DNA from 3 places in the Fusobacterium ulcerans genome. Region 2 is predicted to be linked to each of the others. Evidence: riboswitches for the same ligand, from Rfam matches in the RefSeq annotation. Region 2 holds a riboswitch; each other region holds the start of a gene.
The links. A riboswitch is a leader RNA that binds a small molecule or an ion and turns the genes downstream of it on or off. The one in region 2 is predicted to bind thiamine pyrophosphate.
Positions count from the first base shown of each region.

Region 1: another riboswitch for thiamine pyrophosphate. It lies ahead of C4N20_RS11680 (thiamine ABC transporter substrate-binding protein); the one in region 2 lies ahead of thiC (phosphomethylpyrimidine synthase ThiC).
Region 3: another riboswitch for thiamine pyrophosphate. It lies ahead of C4N20_RS07160 (YkoF family thiamine/hydroxymethylpyrimidine-binding protein); the one in region 2 lies ahead of thiC (phosphomethylpyrimidine synthase ThiC).

Region 1 covers NZ_CP028105.1:2,518,717-2,524,262, reverse strand. The annotation lists gene C4N20_RS11695 (ATP-binding protein) at 1-407, opposite strand, end outside; gene C4N20_RS11690 (DUF2284 domain-containing protein) at 577-1,170, opposite strand; gene C4N20_RS11685 (hypothetical protein) at 1,184-1,687, opposite strand; TPP riboswitch at 1,820-1,919, shown strand; gene C4N20_RS11680 (thiamine ABC transporter substrate-binding protein) at 1,976-2,950, shown strand; gene pyrB (aspartate carbamoyltransferase) at 3,204-4,268, shown strand; gene C4N20_RS11670 (dihydroorotate dehydrogenase electron transfer subunit) at 4,298-5,101, shown strand; gene C4N20_RS11665 (dihydroorotate dehydrogenase) at 5,123-5,546, shown strand, end outside.
Region 2 covers NZ_CP028105.1:2,882,196-2,887,741, forward strand. The annotation lists gene C4N20_RS13280 (sensor domain-containing diguanylate cyclase) at 1-713, shown strand, start outside; gene C4N20_RS13285 (alanine/glycine:cation symporter family protein) at 1,029-2,381, shown strand; TPP riboswitch at 2,492-2,590, shown strand; gene thiC (phosphomethylpyrimidine synthase ThiC) at 2,706-3,983, shown strand; gene thiS (sulfur carrier protein ThiS) at 4,001-4,213, shown strand; gene C4N20_RS13300 (thiazole synthase) at 4,507-5,283, shown strand; gene thiH (2-iminoacetate synthase ThiH) at 5,284-5,546, shown strand, end outside.
Region 3 covers NZ_CP028105.1:1,527,641-1,533,186, forward strand. The annotation lists gene C4N20_RS07140 (copper homeostasis protein CutC) at 1-295, opposite strand, end outside; gene C4N20_RS07145 (acetamidase/formamidase family protein) at 481-1,383, shown strand; gene C4N20_RS07150 (VOC family protein) at 1,513-1,938, shown strand; gene C4N20_RS07155 (CGGC domain-containing protein) at 2,032-2,466, opposite strand; TPP riboswitch at 2,615-2,716, shown strand; gene C4N20_RS07160 (YkoF family thiamine/hydroxymethylpyrimidine-binding protein) at 2,767-3,375, shown strand; gene C4N20_RS07165 (ECF transporter S component) at 3,392-3,985, shown strand; gene C4N20_RS07170 (ABC transporter ATP-binding protein) at 3,989-5,431, shown strand; gene C4N20_RS07175 (energy-coupling factor transporter transmembrane component T family protein) at 5,428-5,546, shown strand, end outside.

The sequences.
Region 1 (5,546 bases), 360 kb from region 2:
CGAATAGAAAAATCAAATTCCTTTGCTCTGCTTTCACTGGGAAACATATCACATACATCAATTTTCTGCTCTCTCAAAGCTTCCACTAAATTGTAAAAAGTATACATATTTATAGTAATAGGTGTTGCTGTTTCAATTGACAGAAAATTTACATAATCAACAATCAGTCCAGCATACTCTCCTGTAGCTTTATCATAGTAGGAAATTGGAGGAGCGGTAATATCACTTCCCAGCCGAATTGGGCTATGAACCTTCAAATAATCCTTTTCCCTTTCTGTAATAGGTGATGAATATTTCAAATATGTTGGAAGAGTTGTTCCATATTTCATAACTACAATTTGATTCCATAAAATAATACATACCACTACCATAATTACAAGGATGAAATGTTTTTGAATATTTTTCATAAAAGCCCCCCAGAAGTTTTTATATATCTTTTATCTAAATTGAAATTTAGTATTTTAAAAAATATAAGAAAAGAGCTAAGATAGAATTTTTTTGTCCTTCTCAGCTCAATTTCACTTTTCTCTCTTTTTGATATTTTAAATATTTTCAGCTGCTTAGAGCAGATATCATTTACTTTAACATTCTAAGTTCCTTTTCAAATCCCTCTATCTCTCTTTTAGTCATAAGTCCTGTAACTAAAGAAAAATATTCAGGCAGACGAGTCTCTGTTGCCCATTTCAATTCATAATCCAATAACCTGCTTGAAATTCCTCCTACATCAAATCCCATTGATTCAAGAGAATATCTCATCATATCAGGATGCTGGCATTGAGTATTATTTTTTCTAGAACAGTCATCACATATTTTACAGCCCCCAGCAGAAAGACTTTTACTTCCTTCATACCTTTTCTCCACTCTCAAAAGCTCCATCATTATTTTATCCTTCATATATTTAAGAGTTTCTGTAGTATAGTCATTTATTTTCTCTTTTGTATTTACTTTATCCAAAGTCTCTTCATCAAAAATAATTTTAACTCCTACAAGATATATGTAGCTGTAATTTTTTAGATAATCTTCTACATCAAAATTATAGGGAGGACATGACCATGTACTTCCATAGTTTCTGCATTCCTTACAGAATTTTTCAAACTTTTCTCTATCACAGTAATCTTTTTTCAATTCCTCCATAGATATCTTTTTGGATGTTACCTCTGTTCTATACATTTTTTCCTCCAGATTAGAATATTCTATATCCAAAAACTAAAGATAATTGTTTCAATCTATCTGATCCTCTTCTGTCTCCATCTATTTTTGTTTCTGAATAAAGAAGCTCTGCTTGGAACGGCATAAAGTCTACTCCAAATCCTCCAGCTATATATCCTTTTCCATCTGGACTTGAATTTCTTACACTTTCATTTGTCATAAGCACTCTACCAGCTTTTAATACAATGTATGGTTCGAAAAATACTGGAAGAAGATTCCATCTTGCTACAAGATATACTGGAACTGTTCCTATATCAGTACCTCCAGTTTTCCCATTATATGCTATCCCTGCTCCCAAATCAGCAAGAAGAAAATCCTGAGTTGCCTCAAAACTAAATGTTGGTGCATAATTTTCAAATGACCCGCTCTCATGATTGTATGAATTAGTTTCAGTTATTGCTCCTATTCTTAAATAACCATCTACGGCAAAAGCTGACATTGAAACTGCAAAAAATATCATCAGTAGTATTTTTTTCATAAAATCCTCCTTAAATTCTTTTACTTTTTATTTTTTATATGATATATTAGATTATACAACAAAGAATAAAAAATATAAAGCAGTTATTTGACAAACCTTATATTCAAGTGTATAGTTAGTTTGTATAATTAAATATTATCATACGGGAGCTGAAAAGCTGAGAGGAAATTTTATTTCGACCGTCAAACCTGATTTGGATAATGCCAGCGTAGGAAATGTTTTGAAGTTGTCTTGTTATCTTTCTCAGGCAGCTTTTTTTATTGCTCCCAAAATTTCTAGGAGGATGTTATGAAAAAATTTGTTTTATCATTATTTTTATTATTGTCTGTCTCTTCTTTTTCAGAAGAAATAGTAGTTTACGGACCCAGCTCTACAAAATGGATAGGAAAAACTTTTGCTCCAATATTTAAAGAAAAAACTGGAGTGGATATTAAATTCATATCTATTGATGGACTTGTATCAAGACTTAAACTTGAAGAAAAAAATCCTAAGGCAGACGTTGTTATTGGACTGACTTCTTTAAGCACTGAAATAGCAAAAAAGGAAAATCTTATCACTCCTTATATCCCTAAAAATACTTCTAATATAAAGAGTAATGACTTTATAATGGATAAAGAAGGATATGTAACTCCTTTTGACTATGGACTTCTTGCTATCAACTATGATACAAAAAAAATCCCTGTTCCTCCAAAAAATCTTACAGAACTTGGAAAACTGGAAAAACAGCTTTTAGTTGAAAATCCTGCTACTTCATCTACTGGGGAAGAAGCTCTTCTATGGAGTATAGCTCTCTATGGAAAAGACTGGAAAGATTTCTGGACTGCTTTAAAACCTGCCATATATACAGCTGAACCCGGTTGGAGTGAAGCATTTGCTAAATTTACAGCTGGTGAAGCTCCTATGATGGTTGGATATGCTACAAGCAATCTTTTCTTTTCACAAGATGAAGAACAAAGCAGATTCAGCAGCTTCCTTTTAGAAGATGGAACTTTTATGTATTTAGAAGGTGCATCTCTTGTAAATAAAAAAGAAACAAAAGAGGGAGCTAAAAAATTTATGGAATATATTCTTAGTGAAGAATTTCAAAGTCTGGTTCCTAAAAAGAACTATATGTTCCCAGTTATTGAAACTCCTCTTACTGAAGAATTTAAGTTTGTTCCAACTACAGAAAAGACTGTAAAGCTTAGTGATGAACAAGTAAAAGACCTCGTTAATAATCTTGATAGATACAAATCAGAATTGATAGAAATTTTAAAAAAATAACATGAATTTTCTCTTGAATTTTTCTAAAAAGTATGATATTATAATCAAGATATAGAAAAATATAAGGAGGCTATGGATATATGAAGATATTTGATGATAAATTGAATATATCAGTTTTTATCTTAGGATTCTTTTATTTTATTTTTCTATTTTTAAATATTTTAAAAAACATTTTTATTATAGGGAATGGAAGTCACATCATTTTGTGATTTTCATTCCCTTTTTTATATTATTGTATTCATGGGAGGGTAATATGAAAGATTTTATATCAATAAAAGATTTGACAAAAGAGGAAGTCTTAGAAGTTTTGAATTTAGCTCTTGAATTATCTGAAAAACCAGAGCCTAAATTAATAGATGAGAAAATAGTGGGAAGCCTTTTCTTTGAACCATCTACTAGAACAAGATTATCTTTCACTTCTGCTGCATATAGAATTGGAGGAAAAGTTCTAGGTTTTGATTCTCCAGATGCTACTTCTGTTAAAAAAGGAGAATCTCTAAGAGATACAGTAAAAATGGTAGAAGCTTATTCTGATATCATTGTTATGAGACATAATATAGAAGGTGGACCTAAATTCGCCTCTGAAGTTTCAAAAAATCCTGTAATCAATGCTGGAGATGGTTCTAATGAACATCCAAGCCAGACACTTTTAGACCTTTTCACAATAAAAAAAGAACTGGAAAAAATAGAAGGTGTCAAAATAGCTTTTGTTGGGGATCTTAAATATGGAAGAACAGTTCATTCTCTTACTAAAGCACTTGAAATGTTTGATGCTGAGTTCTACTTTGTAGCTCCAGATTCTATCCAGATACCTGAATATATCACAAAAGAGCTTGATGAAAAAGGAATGAAATATTGTATCTGCTCTGAATATGAGCCTATTCTTTCTGAAATAGATGTTCTTTACATGACAAGAATCCAAAAAGAAAGATTTGAGGATATTGAGGAATTTAACAAAGTCAGCGGAGTATATAAAATATCAAAAGAAACAATAGTTGGAAAATGTCAGGATCATATGATTGTTATGCATCCGCTTCCTAGGGTTGATGAAATAAGCGTAGATTTAGATGATACAAAACATGCTCTATATTTTAAACAGGCTGCCAATGGAGTACCTGTGAGAGAAGCTATGTTTGCTCTTGCACTGGGAGTAAAAAAATCCACTGCCCCTGTTAAAGAAGAAAAAAATGTAGTAGCAAATGATAAAATTGTATGTTCTAATCATAAATGTGTAACTCATTTTGAAGAAACACCAAATAAAGTAGTAGTAAAGGATTATGGGAAATTCTGCTACTATTGCGGTAAGGAAATAAAATAATTTAATATATATGATTTGTAGGAGGAAAAATGTTTTTAGAAGATTGTCTAATTTTAGAAAATAAACACATTGCAGGACAAAATTATCTTATGAGATTAAAAGCTGAAAAAAGCATTCCAGTATCAAAAGCTGGGCAGTTCTTTATGATTCAATGCAAGAACAAGCTTCACATCTTAAGAAGACCAATCAGTCTTCACTATGTAGATAAAAATAAAATGGAGCTTGAATTTTACTATGAGGTAAAAGGTGGAGGAACAAAAGAATTTGCTGAGATGAAAGCTGGAGAAAGTATAAACATCCAAGGACCTCTTGGACATGGATTTTCTACTGATATGACAGGTAAAAAACTTCTAGTAGTTGGTGGTGGAATGGGAATGGCTCCTATGAAGCTTCTTGTAGAAGTATTAAAGAAAAACAATGAGGTTACTTTCATAGCTGGAGGAAGAAATGCTGATGCTGTTGAAATCCTTTCTAACTTTAACTTTGATGGTGCTGATCTTCATATAACTACTGATGATGGTTCTGCTGGAACTAAGGGAACTGTTATAGTTAAAATGGAAGAGCTTATGAACAGTAAAAAATTTGATATGGTTTTCACTTGCGGACCTCATAAAATGATGGAAGCAGTAGCAAAAACTTCATCAAAATACAATACAGAATGTGAAATATCACTGGAAGAAAGAATGGCTTGTGGAGTAAAAGCCTGTGTAGGATGCTCTATCAAAACTAAAGAAGGAATGAAAAAAGTATGTCATGATGGTCCTGTTTTTAAATCTGAGACTATTGTTGACCTTGAACCTGCTGAAAGAACAGAAACTTGTTGTGGTAATTAATATTTAATCTGGAGGAAAAAAATGAATAGACTGGAAACTAAATTCTTAGGTGTCGATTTTAAGAATCCTATTGTCACATCATCTGGATGTTTTGGATTCGGACTTGAATATAGAGATTATTTTGATCCAAATGTACTTGGAGGAATAGTTGTAAAAGGGCTTACTATGGAGCCTAGAGATGGAAACTATGGAACAAGAATAGCTGAAACTCCTGGTGGAATGCTGAATTGTGTAGGACTTGAAAATCCCGGAATTGACTATTTTGAAACTCATATCTTAAAAGATATGAAAGAAGCTGGCATCACTACTAATATAATAGCAAATATCAATGGAAAAACTGTTGAGGAATATATAGAAATAGCTAAAAGAGTAGAGCAGATAAAAGAAGTAGATATAATAGAATTAAATATATCTTGTCCAAATGTAAAAGATGGAGGAATGGCTT
Region 2 (5,546 bases):
ACTGTATTTCATTGTACGAATGTATAATCTCTCAAAAAGATTGTGAAAAAGATATAGAGTTTTTAGTGGATAATGAGCAAAAAAATTGGTTTCATATGAAATACCACAAACTTTTAGATTCTGATAATGCTTTGGATAAGATTATTGGGTCATATAAAAATGTACATAATGAAAAAATATTTGAATTAATGCAAAATCAATATAATTATGAATTGAAAAAGAAAGCTGAATATGATGCAGTTACTGATCTTTTAAATAGAGCTACTTTAGAAGAGCTTATTTCTCTGAATTTGAAAATAGATATCATGAAAGGGATAAATATTTTTATGATATTTGATGTGGATGATTTTAAAGAGATAAATGATACATATGGACACCCGTTTGGAGATATAGTTTTACATAAAATTGCAGATATATTTAAAGAATCATTTCGTTCTGTAGATATTATAGGCAGACTAGGTGGAGATGAATTTGCTGTATTTCTTCCACAGATATCGTCAATTGAATGGATAATTCAAAAATTAAAAGGAGTTCTTCCAAAAGTTAAAAGGCTTTCTAAAGAACTGAATATAGAAAAATCTATATCTATAAGTATTGGAATTTATGAAATACAATTTTCTGATAGCTTTAGAGAAATATTCATTAAAGCAGATAAAGCTTTGTACCAGGCTAAAAAAAGTGGAAAGAATGGATATGAATTTTATTCTGATTAACTAGATAAACCAGATTCTTTATTTTGGAATCTGGTTTTTGTATATTTATAATTAAAAATTATTCCTTAAATAGTTAAGCATCTATCATATTCTTCTTGAATACTAAATTTAAACTTGAAATTTTTTAATATAACATAAAAAAATAGGATTCTTGTACTAAAAAAGAACTATTTTTCTTCCATATAAAAGAAAAAAAAATTTCATATTGACATTAAAATGAAAATAATGTATTATAAGTAAATCTTAAAAGTCCTATAGTTTATATAGGACTTTTATTATAACACTATTGAAATTCTTAGGGAAAGAGGAGGGAAAATGGACAGCGTATTGCAGGTAGTAAAGAGCATTAATAATGTTCTTTGGAGTTACTTATTGATTTTTTTACTGTGTGGAACAGGAATAATGTTTACAGTGATGCTGAAAGGAGTTCAGGTCACTAGATTTATGGACAGTGTTAGAAGGGTATTTCATAGAGGCTCAAGAAAGGGTCAGGCAGATTCCAAAGGGATGAATTCATTTCAATCTTTAGCTACTGCTGTAGCAGCACAGGTTGGAACTGGAAATCTGGCTGGAGCAGCTACTGCTATAGCAGCAGGAGGACCTGGAGCTATATTCTGGATGTGGGTAACAGCTTTTTTCGGAATGGCAACTATATTTGCTGAAGCTGTTCTTGCTCAGATATACAAAGAGGATATAAACGGAGAAGTGAGAGGTGGACCAGCATTCTATATCAGCAAAGGATTAAAATGCAAAGGTCTGGCAGTATTTTTTTCCGTAACTATAATAATCGCTCTTGGGTTTGTAGGAAATATGGTACAGGCAAATTCTATTGGAGAAGCATTTAAGGAAGCCTTTGGAATAAATCCAATTATTATGGGAGCTATAACTGTTGTTGTAGCAGGTCTTATATTCAGAGGCGGAGTAAAGCAGATAGCTTCCTTCACAGAAAAAATAGTACCTTTTATGGCTGTATTGTATATGATAGGAGGACTATATATACTTCTTTCTAACTTGAGTGGAACTATTCATGGAATAGAAATGATATTTGTAGGAGCATTCAACCCTAGAGCTGCCACAGGTGGACTGTTGGGAGTGGGGGTAAAGCAGGCTGTAAGATATGGAGTTGCAAGGGGATTGTTTTCCAATGAAGCAGGAATGGGAAGTACACCTCATGCCCATGCTATAGCCAAAGTCAGGAATCCTATAGATCAAGGTATAGTGGCAATGTTTGGAGTATTTTTTGATACATTTATAATACTTACTATAACTGCTCTTATAATATTGTCAAATGTACCGATAGATGGAAAAATGACAGGGATAACATTGACACAGTTTGCATTTAAACAAGGAATGGGACAATTAGGAACAATATTTGTAGCTGTTGCTCTTCTTTTCTTTGCTTTTTCTACTATTATAGGCTGGTATTTCTTCGGGGAAGCAAATATCAGATATCTTTTTTCCAGTAAGAAAAGTGTGGACATATATTCATATGTGGTTTTAGTTTTCATATTTCTAGGCTGCCTTTTAAAAGTGGAGCTAGTATGGGAACTTGCTGATATGTTCAACGGACTTATGGTACTGCCTAATATAATCGCACTTATTGGATTATCCGGTGTAGTAAAAAAAGGACTGGAAGAATATAATAGGAAAGAAGGAGACTTTAAATAGGAAAGAACAATTTACTTTAAGAAATTTTCAATAGTGTGTAAGAAAAAGAAAAAATTTGACAAAAATGTTTTTAAGTAATATAATCGAATCGTAAAAAAGAAAATAATAATTAAAACTGCTAGGGGAGCTGAAAAGCTGAGAAGGATAAAACCTGACCCTTGGAACCTGATCTGGATAGTACCAGCGGAGGGAAGCAAGTTATCTTTTCAGCCTTATTTAGAATTATCTGGCAGAAAGTAGCACATTGCTCTATACCGTTTGGTATAGGGCATTTTTTATTTTCTGCCCTATAACTCAGGAATAAAAAACTTAGGAGGAAAAAATATGTATTCAACACAAATGGAAGCAGCAAAAAAAGGCATCTTCACAAAAGAGATGGAGATAGTAGCAAGAGATGAAAATATGACAAGGGAAGAGCTTATGGAAAAAATGGCTCAGGGAAGAGTTGTTATACCAGCTAACATCAATCATAAAAGTCTTTATCCAAGAGCCGTTGGAGAAGGAACTAAAACTAAGGTTAATGTAAATCTTGGAGTATCAGAAGATTGCTGTGATTACTGTGGAGAGATGGTAAAAGTTCAAAAAGCTATTGAATATGGAGCAGATGCAATAATGGACTTGAGTACTTTTGGAGATACTAAGAAATTCAGAAGAGAGCTTGTGGAAAAATCAACAGTTATGCTTGGGACAGTACCTATGTATGATGCAGTTGCAAAGCTTGGAAAAAATATAAAAGACATGTCTGTAGAGGAATTGTTCAGAGTAGTAGAGGAGCATTGTGAAGATGGAATTGATTTTCTTACTATTCATGCAGGTCTAAACAGAACTTGTGTAGATAGATTAAAAAATAATAAGAGACTGACTAAAATAGTAAGCAGAGGAGGTTCAATATTATTCCAATGGATGATGCTGAATGATAAAGAAAATCCTTTCTTTGAGCATTACGACAGACTCCTTGATATCTGTAGAAAATATGATGTGACACTTAGTCTGGGAGATGGACTTAGACCGGGAAGTATTCATGATTCAACAGATGCACCACAGATTCAGGAGCTTTTAATACTTGGGGAGCTTACAAAAAGAGCATGGGAAAAAGATGTACAGGTAATGATAGAAGGACCAGGTCATGTACCTATGCATGAGATTGTAACAAATATGCAGATTGAGAAAAAATTATGCCACAATGCACCTTTCTATGTATTAGGACCTTTAGTTACAGATATAGCTCCTGGATATGATCACATTACAGCAGCTATTGGAGGAGCTATTGCAGCATCATCTGGAGCAGATTTTCTTTGCTATGTAACACCAGCAGAGCATTTGAGACTGCCTACTCTGGAAGATATGAAAGAGGGAATAATGGCATCGAGAATAGCTGGACACGCTGCTGATATAGCAAAGGGATTAAAAGGAGCTATAGAGTGGGATCACAGAATGAGTAAATTCAGAGGAGAGCTTAACTGGAAAGGGATGTTCAGCGAATGTATAGATCCTGAGAAGGCAGAAGCTTACAGAGCATCCTCTGCTCCTATAGAAGAGGAAGTATGTACTATGTGTGGAGATCTTTGCCCAATGAAAAGATGCAATGAGATTTTAGATTAATATTACAAGGAGAAAATATGAATATACTTTTAAATGGAAAGGACTATTCATCAGAAAAAATATCCACTGTAAAAGAGCTTCTTATGGAACTGGAAAGAGAATGGTCGATAGAACTCGGTGGAGCAGTTGTTCTTGTAAATGATGAAATAGTAAAAAAAGATAGATGGGAAGCTACTGAAATATCTGAAAATGCAGAAATAGAAGTACTTTCTTTTGTATCTGGAGGGTAGAAGAAAGTTTGATTACTAGTTATTTATATGTAAAAAACCAAGGATTGTTTCATATTCGAGAAACTTGATTAATTAGGCTCATGGCAAAGAAGGATTACAACAGCTTTGCTGTTGCATCTCAGTAATTATAACAATTAAAATTGCTTAATTACTGGAACTCAGCTTTGCCTCAAACAGTTATATTTTTTAGCGTTCAATTTCGCTGTATTAATCTAACTTTCTTTCATAAATTACACAATCCTTTAAGTTTTTATGAAAAATTATATATTTTAGATAGAAAAAAGGAAGGTAAAATGGATAAGTTTATATTAAAAGGACATGAATTTGGAAGCAGACTTCTTACAGGTACTGGAAAATTTTCAGATAAAAATTTAGTAGCTCCTATGTTGGAAGCCAGTGGGTCACAAATAATAACTATGGCATTAAGAAGAATAAATTTTCAAAATCCTAAAGAAAATATATTGAATTATATCCCTAAACATATAACTCTTCTTCCTAATACATCAGGAGCAAGAACAGCAGAGGAAGCTGTAAAGATAGCGAGAATAGCAAGAGAAGCTGGATGTGGTGATTTTATCAAAATAGAGATAATCAATGATTCTCAATATCTTATGCCAGATAATTCAGAAACAATAAAGGCTACAAAAATACTAGCTGATGAAGGATTTATTGTACTTCCATATATGATGCCTGACCTTATAGCAGCTAAAAGAATGGAAGATGCAGGAGCAGCAGCAGTTATGCCTTTAGGGTCGCCTATTGGTTCTAACAGAGGAATAGTAACTAAACCCCTTATAGAAATGATGCTGGAAACTAACAGAGTTCCTATCATAGTAGATGCTGGAATAGGAAGACCATCTGATGCTGCAATAGCTATGGAGATGGGATGCGACGCTGTCCTTGTAAATACAGCAATAGCTACAGCACAAGATCCAGTGAAAATGGGAAGAGCTTTTTCATTGGCAGTAGAAGCTGGAAGGGAAGCTTTTCTGGCTAAAATAGCAGAGGAAAAGAGATATGCCAGTGCTTCATCACCATTGACTGGATTTCTTTTCAGAGGTGACAAATAAGTGAGCTATTATGATGAACTTGTAAAATGGAAAGATTTTGATTTTGAAAACTATTTTTCTAATGTTACAGATGAAGATATAAAAAAAAGCATAGGGAAGGATAAACTGGGAATATATGATTATTTAAACCTCCTTTCACCAAAGGCTCAAGATCATCTGGAAGAGATGGCAGTAAAAGCTGCAAAGCTTACAAGACAGCACTTTGGTAATGTAATAGGATTGTATCTTCCAATATATGTTTCAAATTATTGTACAAGCAACTG
Region 3 (5,546 bases), 1.4 Mb from region 2:
TATTATCAGCAGTGAGAACTCCAAGAACAACACCTTTTGCTCCTAATGATTTACATATTTTTATATCTTCTTTCATGATTTCTATCTCTTCTTTTGAGTAATAGAAATCCCCTCCTCTAGGTCTGATTATAGGGAAAGCTGGAATAGAAAGTTTTTCCATAGCCATTTTGATAGTACCATAAGATGGAGTAGTTCCACCAAGATACAGATTATCACATAATTCTATTCTGTCAGCTCCTCTTTTTTCAGCTGCAAGAGCTTCAGAAAATGATTCTACACATACTTCTTTTATCATAAGATTCTCCTTATTTTATAAATTTTTAATTTGTATTTTCAACTTGTTATATATTTTTTATTTCATTTTTTATATTATATCCTATATTTTGTCTTTATGCCAGAGGGAGAGATTTAAAATTTTAATATATAGTCATTTTTTCAGTGAAATGTTAAAATAGAGAAAAGGTAATAAAGGGGGAGAAAATGATATATATAAGCAAAGATTATGTGAATGACACACTTAAATGGGATAATAAAGCAGCAGCTCACTGCAAAGATGGAGAGATAGTAGTATTTGAAACAAGAGATTGTTATGACAATTCTATAACTAGTTCAGAAAGACCTCTAGGAGATAGAAGTGATGCTTTATCTAATCCTGTAACTGGAGCACTATATGTAGATGGAGCTGAAAAGGGAGATATATTAAAAGTTGAGATAAGAGATATAAAGCTTCGTCCATGGGGAGTAATGCGTTCTTCAAATATTGGAGGAGTTTTTCATGAGAAATATGATAAAAGAGAAGCTGTAATTTATTCTATCAGAAATAATAAAATATTATTTGATGATGTATTGGAATTAGATGTAAATCCTATGATAGGAGTTATTGGGACAGCTCCAGAAGGAGAAGAGGGAATTCCAACAATCACACCAGGAAAACATGGTGGAAATATGGACTGTAAAAAAATAACAACAGGTTCTACAATTTATCTTCCTGTAAATGTAGATGGAGGACTTCTCTCTATGGGAGATATCCATGCTTTAATGGGAGATGGAGAAGTTTTTATCTGTGGTTTGGAAACAGCTGGTGAGATAACTGTAAAGGTAAGTGTATTAAAAAATATAAAGCTTCCAGTACCATTTTTATACTCTGGAGAAAAGGTTATGACTATACAGTCTGCTGAAACTTTAGATAAAGCAGGAGATATGGCAGCAAAAGAGATGTTTGAGTTTGTAAAAAATGCTTCTGGGCAGAGCGATTTGAGAACAGGAATGCTTATGTCTTTAATTTCTGATATGGCAGTATGTCAAGTAGTGGATCCACTTCTTACAATGAGAGTTGAATTTCCTTTGGAAGTTCTTGAAAAGTATGGATATAAGCTTCCATAGGATAAATTAAAAACAGATAAATAATATAAGAATATTTATAGATATGGACAGATTATTTTTATAAAAATAAAGCTTTATTTATGGACGAAACATAATAAATCTAAAAAATATTTTAGGAGGTTTTGCATAATGAATGATGAATTGAAAATCAAGATGTACTCATTTACAATAGACTGTCTAGAGCCTTACAAATTAGCAAAATTTTATGCTGATTTGCTCAAATGGGAAATAGCTTTTTATGATAAAGATTATGCCTGTATTTGTCCTCCAGGAACATATCAAGGGGCATATCCTGGGATAACATTTCAGCGTAATCCTGATTATGTACCTCCTGTGTGGCCAGAAAAATCTGAAACTCAACAGCAAATGGCACATTTAGACTTTGCTGTTAATAATTTAGAGGAAGCAGTTCAGTATGCAATTCAATGTGGAGCAACAATGGCAGAGAAACAATTTTCTGATAGTTGGAGAGTTATGATAGACCCTGCTGGACACCCTTTTTGCTTGTGCTATATGAAGCCTGTTTTCAAGAGTCCTCATTTTGCATTGCTATGAAATACTGTAAATAATTTTATAATAAAAAAATAATTAAAAAAAATCCCAGTAATCTAGGTTGATTAAATCATTCTAATTACTGGGGTGTTATTCTTATTTATTTAAGGCAATATAATCCTTGTATACTCCCTCTTCTCTTCTTCTTGTAGCAGTTTTAGAAAGATAGCTTCCTTCAACAATATTTTCATATCCCATTTTGTTTATTATTTTTTTCATAGCATTGATAAATGGACATCTGTCAGAATGATGATTATCAAAAGCTACACATGAAGCAAAATGTATAGCAACTTCATCTTTAGTGATAAGATTTTCTTTAGCAATTAGTTTGTTGACATTTCCTAAAAGACTGTTGATACCTTTTCCATGACATCCCCCACATTGAAAGGTAAGAAATCTAAGTTCTTCACTTTTAGGGTAATCTTTAAATATTCCTGTTCTAGTAAAAAATGAATTCATACAATGAAAACCACTGCATCTTCTTTTGGCAATTTCACATTGAATAGTGATGATAAGTTTTATATTTTCCATTTCTCCCTCCTATGTTTCCTGTATAAAAATATAATAACATAAAACAAAGATTGAAGATATGATTTATATAAATAAAATTCATATTTTAAAATCCAGATTTTTTTAAGAAATGCTAGACATTCATAAGGAATAGTGATATTATAATTTAGTTGAATTACTGGGGTGCCCAAAAGGCTGAGATAGGAAAGTTCCTGAACCCACATAACTTGATTCGGATAATACCGGCGAAAGGAGTAATGTGTGAATTATTTATTTAAGTAATCAAACCTCCTTTTGCAGAGATAAAAGGAGGTTTTTTTAATGGGATTAAAAGATTGTTTATGGTGTATAGGTGGAGCAAGTAAGGGAGTATCTGGTTGTAGATTTTCTCTTTATCCAATGGCTGATAATTTTGTAGATATTATTCTTGGGGGACTTGAAAAAACAGACACATCAAAAGTGTGGAAGCAAACTGATAAATTAAGCACTTGTGTGAGAGGAAAAAGCACTCATGTATTTGATGTGGTTAAGGGTCTTTTTGTAAATGCTTATAAAGAAAATGTACATATGGCTCTTGAAGCTACTTTTTCTAAAGGGTGTCCAGGGGATACTGATGCAGATTCATTTATGGAAGTGGATGATGAAAAAGTAAATGAAAAGAATATTAAAGATAAAAAATTTAATGTTGTAAGTAAAATATCTTTCTACCCAATGGGAGAAGAGGACTATATGGAACATATAGCTAAAGCAGTAATGACAGCAAAAGACAAGGGAGTTTTTGCTAAAAGTTCTCACTATATATCTATTCTAGAGGGAGATGTTCATGATGTATTTGGTGTATTGGAAGAGATATTCCAATATGGAGAGGCAAATCTGTCACACTATATTTTACAGGTTACTATTTCAGTAAATAGTCCAACAAAAGACTAGGATATCAGGAGGAAAAATGTTTAACTGGAAACTAAAAGATGTAATAATGGTATCAATTTTTTCTGTAATATTTTCATTTATATATTTAGGAGCTGTATATTTTGCTAATTTTCTTGCAACAATACTTGCTCCTTTTGGATTGGCACCTTTTGCCTATGAGATACTTTTTGGGGTGTGGTTTATGGCTTCTACTTTTGTACCATATATCGTACAGAGATCAGGAGTAGCAGTAGTATCAGAAGTACTTTCTGCTCTGATAGAGGTTATCATGGGAAATATGTTTGGACCAATAGTTATTCTTTCTGGAATAATTCAAGGAATGGGGCCGGAGCTTGTATTTGCTAAGAATAAATATAGAAACTTTTCTATGATGAATATGTGCCTTGCAGCAGCAGCAGCTTGTGTAGCAAGTTTTATATGGGGATTTATTAGAGGGGGATTTGTAAAATATTCTCCAATGATGCTTTTATGGATGTTTATAGTAAGGCTTATCAGTTCAGTGGTATTTTCAGGAATCATCTGTAAAATTGCTGCTGATAAATTAGCTGGAACAGGGGCATTGAGTGGATATGTTCTTGGACAGAATAATGATCCTGAAATGGAAGATTAATCTATGGAAGAAGTTTTAAAATGTCAGGATATCATTTTCAAATATAGAGAGACATCAAAAGAAAATATAGTAGATGGATTTACATATTCTTTTAATAAAGGAAAAATATATCTGATAACAGGGTTTTCTGGCTGTGGGAAAAGTACTCTTGCCAATGTGGCAGCAGGACTTTATCCAAGCAGCAAAGGAATACTTTCCAAAGGAGAAGTAGTGCTCTTTGGAAAAGATATAAATGAGTATACTCCAGAAAAAAGAGCAGAATATATTATGATGATGTTTCAAAATGCTGATACTCAATTTTGTATGGATATAGTAAAAGATGAGATAATATTCTGTCTGGAGAACATTGCTTTTCCTGTGGAAAAAATGGATGAAGTAGTAGACAGAGTTTTAAATGAAACTGGGATAGAATATCTGAGAGCCAGAAAAATATCATCACTTTCAGGTGGAGAAAAGCAAAAACTTTCACTGGCATGTGTATTGGCAGTAGAGCCCAAAATTATAGTGTTAGATGAACCTTTTGCCAATGTTGATTATGAAAGCAGTCAGGAAATTGTAAATATACTGAAAAATATAAATCGAGATAAAGAAGTGACTATAATAGCTGTAGACCACAGAATATCTCTTTGGAAAGATATAGATTACACTCTTCTCCATTTAGGAAAAGGGTGTAGTTTTGTTGATAAAAATATTGATAAATATCTTGTTGATATAATAGATGAAGAGGAATATAAAAAAAATTATCTGAAAAAATGTGAAAAATTTAAAGATAGAGCAGATTCCATAGAGATAGAAAAATTAAAAATAGCATATGAAAAGGAATCGTTATTGGAAGATATTAATATTAAGATAAAAGAGGGAAGTATTACTTCAATAATTGGAAAAAGTGGAGCTGGGAAAACCTCTCTTCTTAAAGCAATAGCAGGAATCTCTAAAATATTGTCTGGAAATATAAAAATATTTGGAACAGATATCAAAAAAATCAAAGAGAAGATATTTATAAATACTATAGGAATAGTTTTTCAAAATCCCCAAAATCAATTTATTACATATAAAGTGATAGAAGAGATAATGTTTACTCTGAAAAAAAGATATCCTAAAGAGAATGAAAAAATTCTTTTAGAGAAAGCAGAAAATTTATTAAAAGAATTTGAACTTTACAGATACAGAAATTTTTCTCCGTTTTCACTTAGTCAAGGGCAGCAGAGAAAACTTGCTGTTTTATCTATGTTGGGAGCTGGACAGAAAATAATCCTTTGTGATGAGCCTACTTATGGGCAGGATAATAAGACAAGCATAGAGATAATGGAGTTTCTTAAAAGAAAAGCTGAAGAAGATGGAATCACTGTGGTAATGGTATCTCATGACAGAAATCTTGTATTCAAATATTCAGACTTTATCTATGAAACAACAGATGATAAAAATATAAGGAGAGTGGAAGTATGATAAAACTCAATCCAGGCTATAAAGGACTGACTATATTTCTAGTTTCTCTACTCCTTTCTTTTGAATATAATTATTGTTTAAACTTTTCAGTATTCTGTATATGTATTATGCTTAT